3 regions of the Polymorphospora sp. NPDC050346 genome follow, and region 3 is predicted to be linked to each of the others. Evidence: riboswitches for the same ligand, from Rfam matches in the RefSeq annotation. Region 3 holds a riboswitch; each other region holds the start of a gene.
The links. A riboswitch is a leader RNA that binds a small molecule or an ion and turns the genes downstream of it on or off. The one in region 3 is predicted to bind cobalamin.
Positions count from the first base shown of each region.

Region 1: another riboswitch for cobalamin. It lies ahead of AB0I42_RS34420 (acyl-CoA thioesterase); the one in region 3 lies ahead of AB0I42_RS12105 (peptidase).
Region 2: another riboswitch for cobalamin. It lies ahead of metE (5-methyltetrahydropteroyltriglutamate--homocysteine S-methyltransferase); the one in region 3 lies ahead of AB0I42_RS12105 (peptidase).

Region 1 covers NZ_JBFAKM010000056.1:21,407-24,672, reverse strand. Annotated here, with positions in the region: gene AB0I42_RS34435 (glucose 1-dehydrogenase) at 1-335, shown strand, start outside; gene AB0I42_RS34430 (nitroreductase/quinone reductase family protein) at 332-808, shown strand; partial or broken gene AB0I42_RS34425 (transposase) at 1,051-1,335, shown strand; cobalamin riboswitch at 1,443-1,660, shown strand; gene AB0I42_RS34420 (acyl-CoA thioesterase) at 1,783-2,292, shown strand; gene AB0I42_RS34415 (hypothetical protein) at 2,321-2,689, opposite strand; partial or broken gene AB0I42_RS34410 (FAD-dependent monooxygenase) at 2,862-2,983, opposite strand; gene AB0I42_RS34405 (restriction endonuclease) at 3,205-3,266, shown strand, end outside.
Region 2 covers NZ_JBFAKM010000020.1:21,813-25,078, forward strand. Annotated here, with positions in the region: gene AB0I42_RS20860 (MerR family transcriptional regulator) at 1-64, opposite strand, end outside; gene AB0I42_RS20865 (hypothetical protein) at 61-402, opposite strand; gene AB0I42_RS20870 (class I SAM-dependent methyltransferase) at 558-1,163, opposite strand; cobalamin riboswitch at 1,326-1,538, shown strand; gene metE (5-methyltetrahydropteroyltriglutamate--homocysteine S-methyltransferase) at 1,652-3,266, shown strand, end outside.
Region 3 covers NZ_JBFAKM010000009.1:106,914-110,179, forward strand. Annotated here, with positions in the region: gene AB0I42_RS12095 (AMP-binding protein) at 1-519, opposite strand, end outside; gene AB0I42_RS12100 (class I SAM-dependent methyltransferase) at 516-1,181, opposite strand; cobalamin riboswitch at 1,565-1,704, shown strand; gene AB0I42_RS12105 (peptidase) at 1,813-2,859, shown strand; gene AB0I42_RS12110 (hypothetical protein) at 2,910-3,266, shown strand, end outside.

The DNA.
Region 1 (3,266 bases), on a different contig from region 3:
ACTACGCGCCGTACGTCGCCAGCAAGTGGGCCGTGCGAGGCCTTACCCGAACGGCAGCGCTCGAGCTCGGCCGGGACCACATCCGCGTGAACACCATCCACCCCGGCGTGATCGCGACCCCCTTCATCCAAGAACCAGCAGCCGGCGCCACCGCGGCAATCGCCGACTTCTACTCACCCGAGCCGTTCGCCATCCCCCGACTTGGAGAGCCGACCGACGTCACCCGGCTTCTCCTGTTCCTCACGTCATCAGACGCGTCGTTCATCACGGGGTCGGAGTACGTCATCGACGGTGGACTCCTCCTCGGGCCCGCCCTTCAGACCGAGACCGCATGAGCAGTCCAGACACGACCGGATGGAACGACTCCGTACGTGACGCGTCTCTGTCGCACCTGCCCGATCACATCCGGCGAGCCATCGAGATCACCCCCGCCGCAGGCACCAGCGAACGGATCATCGACATCACGACGCTGGGGCGCCGCACCGGCCGGCCACGCCGCATCGAGATCTTCTTCTACCGAGCTGCGGGCACCACCTACCTGTGTAGCGGCGCCGGCGGTGCCGCGACCGACTGGCATGCGAACCTTCTCGCCAATCCCAACTTCACCTTCCACCTCAAGAACGGGATCCGCGCGGATCTGCCTGCGCGGGCCGCGCCTGTCACCGACCCAGCTGAACGTCAGGCCGTGCTGGCGGAGATCGTCGCGGATCTCAACCAGCCCCACGACCCTGGCACCATCCGGCCGACTCGGCTCGAAGACTGGGCTGACAGTCGGCTGATGCGCATCAGCTTCCGCCATCGGCCGTGATCGCGGATCCCTCGACAGATGGACCTACTCCCAGGGACTGGGGTGTAGTCGCGGCTAGAGCAGCTCTTCGCCAGATGAGGGTGTAGCTGGCGCGGCGGTCCCAGATGGATGTCGAGGTTTCCAGAGGGAAAGGCTCCTACACGCTCATCCTGAAAGAGAACCGTGCTCGACGCTACCGTCGGCGACCGCTCGCACGCGTTCGCCCACCCCGATCTAACGACCTTCTGCAGACTCGACGAGCTCGTGGCCGCGTGTTGATGACCGCGCTGATCGACTCGGTCAGCGCCGGCGTCCCGGCCGTGCGGAGCGAGGTCATCACGCTGGGTCGGACGTTGAAGAAGCGTGCCGACGACGTGCTGGCCTACTTCGACCGGCCCGGCACATCCAACGGCCCGACCGAGGCGATCAACGGACGGCTCGAACACCTCCGCGGCTCCGCGCTCGGATTCCGCAACATCACCGACTACATCGCCAGGTCCCTGCTCGAGACCGGCGGCTTCAGGCCACGACTACACCCTGGTCTGTGAAGAGCCGGTAACCGGCGGAACCTGTCGGGTCTACGACACGTACTGGCACCCGGCCTCGCTCTTTTCCGGTGTGCCCGGCGCCACGGCACGCCGGCCCGCACACGGCTATGGTGGCCGATGGCGCTGGTATGCCCGTCCCACCAGGGCGGGCGTCGTAAGAGGGAACCCGGTGCGAGACCGGGACTGCCCCGCAGCGGTGAGTGGGAACGAACGCCGTCAACAGAGCACTGGACCGCAACGGTCCGGGAAGCGACGGCCGGTAGGAGACCGGTACCCCCGGTCGTGCCCACGAGTCCGAAGACCTGCCCGCGCTGCGCACACGGTCGGCGTGTGCGCTGCCGACGGCCTCGCGGGTGGGCCGGACGCGCGTCCCGCCACGGCCCCTGGCCGCGGTGGCGTTCGCCGTCCCGTCCGTGGCGCCACCTTTCTGGAACGGACGAGACAGCGATGACACCACCGGGGCGACCGCCGTCGGCGTCGCAACTGACCCTGTCGCAGATCATGGACCAGCACCACACCAACCTGATGGGTACGGTGCACGGCGGACGCATCCTCAACCTCATCGACTCCGTCGCCGGGGTCGTCGCCGCCCGGCACTCCGATGGCCCCGCGGTCACCGCCGCCATGGACGAGACCGTCTTCCTGCAGGCCGTACGCGTGGGTGACGTCGTGCACGTACAGGCCAGGATCACCTGGGCCGGGCGCAGCTCGATGGAGGTCGCGGTCAAGGTCACCGCGGACCGCTGGGACCGGGCCGTCCCGGCCACCACCGTCGCCACGTCACACCTCGTCATGGTCGCCGTCGACGACGACGGCAAACCACGAACGGTGCCGGCGCTGCTCCCCGAGACGCCCGGCGACCACCAAGCGTTCCGGCAGGCCGAGATCCGGCGACGGCACCGACTCGCCCTACGCGATGCCCTCGCCGGCCACGGCCCGGACCAGGTGGCCGTCTGATCCCGTCACCGCGATCACAGGTACGTGATCAGCGGACCGGCAGCCGGTTCAGGACGACCTCCGGGGCGATGTCGGGTGTGTGCCGGCTCCTCCAGCCGACATGTCCGTCCGGCCGGACGAAAACGACCCCGAATGCCGTCACGTCGAACACGCTGGTGGACGAGTTGCCCGGGCCGCCGAGCACGTCGGGACCGACCGGGTGTGCGCAGCGGCATCCGTCGTTCGGCGGCGACCGCGCTGCCTTGTCTGCCCAGGCCGCCCCGGCCGGTGTGGCGAGCAGGGTCGGCCTCGGCCCGAGCAGGTCGAGGGTGGAGACCCGCCGGTCGCCGTCTTGCTGCCAGACGTGCGGGAAGTCGGTGGCCGAGACGGGCCGTCGGGACGTACTTGGCCACCGCATCGTGGTCGGGCGCGGCGGTGCCGTCGGGCAGGACGGCGTTCGAGCTGTAGGCGTAGCCGAGGACGAGGCCTTCGCCGTGGCGAGCCGGGGGCGGGGCGCCGGTGCGGTGGGCGGTGACGGCCTCGACCAGGTGCCGGTGACTTTCATCGGCGCTGGCCAGGGCGACGGGCCCGCGTTCGGCCTCATAGCTGTCGATCAGGCGGGGCCGGCCCAGCCGTGGTGGACGGCGGCGAGTTTCCAGGTGAGGTTGTCGGCGTCGGCGATGCCGCAGTTCATGCCGTACCCGCCCGTAGGGGCGCGGACGGCCGTGTAGACGATCGTGGCCGTGTCGGGCGGTCGTCGCCTTGCTCATCATCGACCCGTACGACCCTGCGGTCGGCTTCGATTGAAATGTCGTACCCCGCATCTACAGTGATCACTCGCTGCTCACTGGCAGCCAGTGTTGGCTCAGGCTTGGGGAGGTCGTGGGCATGGCCCGACGTCAGCGCCGTACTCGTCGCAAGTACTCAGGTGAAATGCTGTTGCTCACCGGCATGTTGCTGCTTGTGCTGGTCTGGTTGGTGATCGAGTTCGTCGA
Region 2 (3,266 bases), on a different contig from region 3:
GCAGGGTCTGGATGTTCACCCCGGCCTGTTCGGCGACCTCGCCGCTGCGTAGCCCGGGGGTCACCGGGCCGGCCCGGGCGCGGCCGCGGCGGCCCGGCCGACCAGGGACCGCAGTACGTCGGCGTGGCCGGGTGGCACCCGTACGTCGAGGGTCAGCGGGCTGTCGTCGTGGGCCGGGCTGACGGTGAAGGTGAAGAACGAGCAGCAGCTCGCTTCGCGCGCGGTGAGATCCCGTACCGCCGTTTCGAGGTCGGGCGGGCCGGCCAGGCTGAGTCGGGCGTGGGTCGGGGTGAGCGACTCGACGGCGCGCACGGCGGTGGTGAGCAGGGCGTCGAACTCGGCCAGCCGGGGTGGCCGGTCGGCGGTGGGCAGGGTACAGGTGTCCGGGACGACGAACGGCATCACAGCCTCCTCGTACGGGCGGTTCCGGTGCCGGGTCGGCGCCGGCCATCCGACGGTAAGCCTGTACCCGGGTACCGGATGCAACAGCCCGGACCGCCGCGGGCCCGCACCCGCGTGCCCGACGGGTCGGCGCCACCCGTCGGGCCGGCGGCCGGTCAGGGTCGCGACGGCTCCCGTCGCGCCCGCAGGACGGTGTCGTTGCGGTGGTGCGTCCCCGGCGGCGCGGGAACCGTCCGTGGCCGGATCTCGTCGACCAGGACGGCCCAGTCGTCGTCGAGCAGCCCGGCGACCTCTCCGGGTTGGTAGAAGTCGGCCGGGTCGACGTCGAGGTCGTGCCGCGGCGGAAGATCGGCCAGATCGTGACTGACGACGAGCAGGGTTCCGCCGGGTGCGACCGTGGCCAGCAGGCTGTGCAGTACGGCGTGGCCCGGTTCGCGGCGCAGCGGGAAGTACTGGGCCGAGACCAGGTCGAACGGGCCGGCCGGTGGTGGCTCGGTGGCCAGGTCGACCCGGGTCCATGTCACCCGGCCGGTGTCGTCCCCGGTCGCGGCGCGGCGCAGGGCCACGTCCGAGATGTCGACGGCGGTCACCTGCCAGCCGCGCCGGGCCAGCCAGAGCGCGTCGGCACCCTCGCCGCATCCGAGGTCGAGGGCCCGCCCCGGCGGCAGGTCGGCCACCTCGGCGACGAGGACGCCGTTGGGGTTGCCGCTGAAGAGCCGTTCCCGGCTGAGGTACCTGTCGTCCCAGAACTTCGCGTCCATGGTTACCACCCTCGGGTTCGTTAGTGCCGGAGGTGACCACCTCCGGCGCCAACATGCCGCACCCCGGACGGGTTGACAAAGAAGTTTGCGGAAACCGCAAAGTGGCACCCCTGCCGTCCCGTACGTCGGACACCGTCACCCGGGCACCGCCCGAAGGCCCGTACGATGTCGGACGGTGCTGGTTCGCCCGACCCGTGAGGGTGGGGCGTCGTAAGAGGGAACCCGGTGCGAGACCGGGACTGCCCCGCAGCGGTGAGTGGGAACGAACGCCGTCAACAGAGCACTGGACCGCGAGGTCTGGGAAGCGACGGCCAGTAGGCGACCATCGGGTCACGCCCACGAGTCCGAAGACCTGCCAGCGCCGCGCACGCCGCCGGTGTGCGCCGCCGGCGGCCTCTCGGGAGGGCCAGGGCGGAAGCCGGTACCGACCCGTACCCTGCCTTCCCCCTCCCGTGCCCCGCCGGGCACCTCGAGGGAAGGACCCACCGTTGAGCACCGCATTCGGCCAGAGCACCGTGCTCGGCTATCCGCGCATCGGCACCGACCGAGAGCTGAAGAGGGCCGTCGAGGCCTACTGGGCCGGCACCGTCGACGCCGGCGAACTGGAGCGCACCGCCGCCGGGCTACGCGCCGAGGTCTGGCGGGCGCTGCGGGACGCCCGTCTCGACGCGATCCCGTCGAACACCTTCTCCTACTACGACCACATGCTCGACACCGCCGTCGCCGTCGGCGCGGTTCCGGACCGGTTCGCCCGGCTCGGACTGTCCGAGTTGGACACCTACTTCGCCATGGCCCGTGGCGTCGACGCCGAGCCGGCGCTGGAACTGACCAAGTGGTTCGACACCAACTACCACTACCTGGTGCCGGAGATCGGCCCGGACACCGCCTTCGTCGCCGACCCGGCCAAGGCGCTGCGCGAGTACGGCGAGGCCCGCGAATTGGGCATCACCACCCGGCCGGTGCTGGTCGGGCCGGCCACGTTCCTGCTGCTGGCCAAGGGCGACGATCCGTTCGCCCGCCTCGACGACCTGGTCGAGGCGTACGCCGGGATCCTCACCGCCCTGGCCGACGCCGGGGTGGCCTGGGTGCAGCTGGACGAGCCCGCGTACGTCGCCGACCGCGCCCCGGCGGAGATCGACGCGCTGCGCCGCGCCTACACCCGGCTCGGTGGGATCGAACACCGGCCACGGATCTTCGTGGCCACCTACTTCGGCGAGCTGGGCGAGGCCCTGCCGGCCCTGCTGGACACGCCGGTCGAGGCGATCGGCGTGGACCTGGTCGCCGGGCGGGGCAACCTCGACCGGCTCGCCGCCGCGGGGCCACTGCGCGGCAGGACCATCGTCGCCGGCCTGGTCGACGGACGGAACATCTGGCGTACCGACCTGCGTGCCGCGGCGACCGCCGGGGCGGCGGTCGCCGGGCTCGCCGACCACGTCGCCGTCGCCACGTCCTGCTCGTTGCTGCACGTCCCGGTCGACCTGTCCGTCGAGACCCGCCTCGACCCGCACCTGTACGAGCGGCTCGCGTTCGCCCGGCAGAAGGTGGACGAGGTCGTCCTGCTCGGCCGCGCGGTGCGCGACGGCACCGGGCACCTGCCGGCACCGCCGCGCCCGGCGCCGGCGGCGTGGCGGCACGACGACGTACGGGCCCGGCTCGCCGCGCTCGGTCCCGCCGACCGGCGGCGCGGTGACCACGCCGACCGCGCCGCCCGCCAGCAGGAGCGGCTGGGGCTGCCGGAACTGCCCACCACCACCATCGGGTCGTTCCCGCAGACCGTCGAGCTGCGTAGGGCGCGCGCCGCCCACCGGGCCGGCACCCTCGACGAGGCCGGCTACACCCGGCGGATGCGCGCCGAGATCGAGCACGTCATCCGGCTCCAGGAGCGGCTCGGTCTGGACGTGCTCGTGCACGGCGAACCGGAACGCAACGACATGGTGCAGTACTTCGGCGAGCAACTCGACGGGTTCGCCGCCACCGAGCACGGCTGGGTGCAGTCCTACGGCTCCCGCTGCGTGCGACCGCCGGTCATCCACGGCGACGTGACCCGTAAGGCGCCGATGACCGTCGCCTGGTCGACGTACGCCCAGTCGCTGACGAGCCGGC
Region 3 (3,266 bases):
GCGCTCCCGCACGAACTTGTCCTGCCGCCAGGCCATCAGCTTCGGGAAGCCGGTCGAGCCGGAGGTCCACAGGGTGCGGAAGATCCGGTGGTGCACCTCGGTGGCGAGCTCCGCGAGCGGGTCGGCGGCGCCCAGCTCGTCGAGGCCCACGGTGGGCGGCCCGGGCGGCAGCTCGCGGTGACCGTCGGTCACCACCAGGACCGGCTCGGTACGGTCCAGCGCGGTGCGCAGGTCGGCGGCGTCGAAGTTGCCCATCAGCGGTACGTAGCGGGCGCCGAGCCGGGCCACGGCGATGATCAGTGCGACGTATCCGATGCTGTTGCGCATGGCGAAGGCGACGCTGTCGTCGGCGCGTACGCCCCGGGCGGCCAGGCCGCCGCCCAGGCGGTCGACCAGCGCGACCAGTTCGGTGTAGCTGACCGCGTCTCCTCCCGTGGTCTCGACGGCGGGTGCGTCGGGGCGGGCGGCGGCGACCGCGCGTACGGCACCGTAGAGCGTGTCCGGCTCTTCGGCGGTCATGCCGTCCACCCGGCGTACGTGGCGAACCGCCAGTCCTTGGCCAGGCAGTCGACCTGCGCGTAGCCGGCCTGCCGCAGCCAGTCGAGTTGGGTGTCGACGTCGATGCAGATGTCGTGCTTCATCCGCTCGCGGCCGGCGGCCCACTCGTCGGCCGGCGTCTCGGAGTCGTGCACGTGCTTCTCGTGCTGGCGGTCGTAGAGCGCCTCGATCGCCGGGGTGGGCGCGAGCACCTGCTCGACGTTGACGAACAGGCCGCCCGGGCGCAGTACGTCGCGGATGCGGGCGAACAGGTCGCGCTTGCCCTCGTGCGGCAGGTGGTGGATCGCCAGGCCGGAGACGACGGCGTCGAACGGGCCGACCGGCAGCGGGTCGGTGAGGTCGGCGACCAGCGTGCGGACGTGCTCGACGGTCTCGAAGCGCTGCACGGCCTTGGCCAGCATCGGCTGCGACCGGTCGACGAGCAGCAGTTCGGCGTCGGGCAGCCGCTCCAGCAGCGCCGCGCTGAGCAGGCCGGTGCCGGCGCCCAGGTCGAGGATGCGGGGCCGGCGGGGCACCGACATGGCGACCACGCTGACCGCGCTGCCGTAGAGGAGGTCGAACGACGGGATCAGTTGCCGCCGCAACGCGTCGAAGGTCGCCGGATTCCAGAGTTCGGTGGTCACAGGTCTCCCCCCATCAGCCTTACGGCAATGGATCGGTCAGGGCTGGGCGGTGGCCGAGCTACGCCCCAATGGGCGGCCGGATTCGCGCCAGACATTGACCGTGGTGCAGTGGTTTCACCCGGTCTCCCCTGCTTGCCGAGATCCAGAAAGAATGCACCCGGCAGCAATGCCACCTGGCCACGTCGCCGAGCATCACTATAGACGATGATCATTCAGTTAGAAACGGGTAGATCATCCGACGAACCCGGCGGATACGGGCCCTTCGAATTCACGTCCGTCGCACCGTTGCCACATTGCGGAGAGTGACTGTCGGGAGGGTGACATCCGGGGTGGCACATGCCACCCACCAGCGGATTGACACCGGGCGGGCGATTCGGAAAGACTTACCGTCCACAACAGAAGATGCGTGCACCGTGGGGAAAGTCCGGTCGAAGTCCGGCGCTGGCCCGCAACGGTAGGCCGTCGAGCACTGCAATGTGCCCGGCGGTGAGCCCGAATGCCCACCTGCGCGCAAACCCGCTCCTCACCCGTCGTGGCCCACGGGACGGAGTCCGGATAAATCCCCACCGCGCATCGTGAGCGCAGGGACCTCCGGCCTCGTTACCTTCGGGCCGGAAAGGCGTGCCCACACATGGTCCGCTCGCTATCCCGGCACAAACTCCCCGCCCTGCTGTGCGGCGTACTCGCCGCCGCCCTGACCGTCGCGACACCGGCCGCCGCGGCCGCCGCCCCGCCGACCCTGAGCCGCTCCGACGCCGCCGCCGGCTGGCTGGCCCGGCAGATGGTCGACGGCGAGCGCTTCGAGACCGAGTTCGGCGGCGTCAGCTATCCCGACCAGGGCCTCACCATCGACGCCGTCTTCGCGTTCGCCGCCGCCAAGGTCGCCGACGAGAACGGTGCCAAGGCGCTCACCTGGCTCGCCCGGCCGGAGATCCTCACCGGCTACGTCGGCGACGGCAGCACCGAGGCATACGCCGGCGCCACCGCCAAGCTCACCCTCGCCGCCCAGGTCCGGGGTGCCGACCCGACCGCGTTCGGCGGCGTCGACCTGGTCGCCCGACTGCGCGGCCTGGAAGACCCGTCCGGCCGGTTCTCCGACCGGTCCGCGTGGGGCGACTACAGCAACGCCTTCAGCCAGTCCTTCGCCCTGCTCGCCCTCGACCGCACCCCGGCCGGCGCCCCCGCCACCGCCGCCGCGTTCCTGGCCGGCAGCCGCTGCGCCGACGGCGGCTACCCGCTGCTGTTCGCGCAGGCCACCTGCGTCAGCGACGTCGACGCGACGGCGCTGGCCGTGCAGGCCCTGCTGGCCGTCGACCGGTACGCCGACGCGACGGCCGGGCTCGCCTGGCTGACCGGCGTACAGGCCGCGAACGGCTCGTTCGGCAACGCGGCCGGCGAACCGAACGCCAACAGCACCGGCCTCGCCGCCCAGGCGCTGTGGGCCGGCGGGCGGCTGATCTCCGCCGCCAGGGCGAACATCTTCCTGCTCGGCCTCCAGGTCGGCTGCTCCGGCCAGGTGGCCGACCGTGGCGCGGTCGCGTACACCAGCGCCGGCTTCGACCCGGCCACCGCGCCCCGGGCCACCGCCCAGGCCGTCCCGGGGCTGGCCGCGGTCGGCTTCGCGAAGCTCTCCGCCACCGGCGCCCGCGGCGCCGCGCCCACCCTGGCGTGCCGGTGAGTACGGCGATCGCGCGGACCCGACGCTGGGCCGCGACCCTCGCCGCGCTCCTGGTGCTGACCGCCGGCCTCACCGTCGCCGAGCCGGCGCCCCGGGCCGCGCACGCCGCGGCCTGCACCGGGACGACCGGCGTCACGGTCGTCGTCGACTTCACCGCCTTCGGTGGGTCGATCGAGGTACGGTGCGCGCCCGGCGACCCGGCCACCGGGCTGGCCGCCCTCCAGGGCGCCGGCTTCGCCGTCACCGGTACGGCCCGGTGGGGGCTGGCGTTCGTCTGCCGCCTCGACGGGCTGCCGACCGCTGCCACCGAACCGTGCGTCAACACCCCGCCGGCCAGCGCGTACTGGTCGTACTGGCACGCCCCGGCCGGCGGCAGCTGGTCGTACAGCACGCTCGGCGCCAGCAGC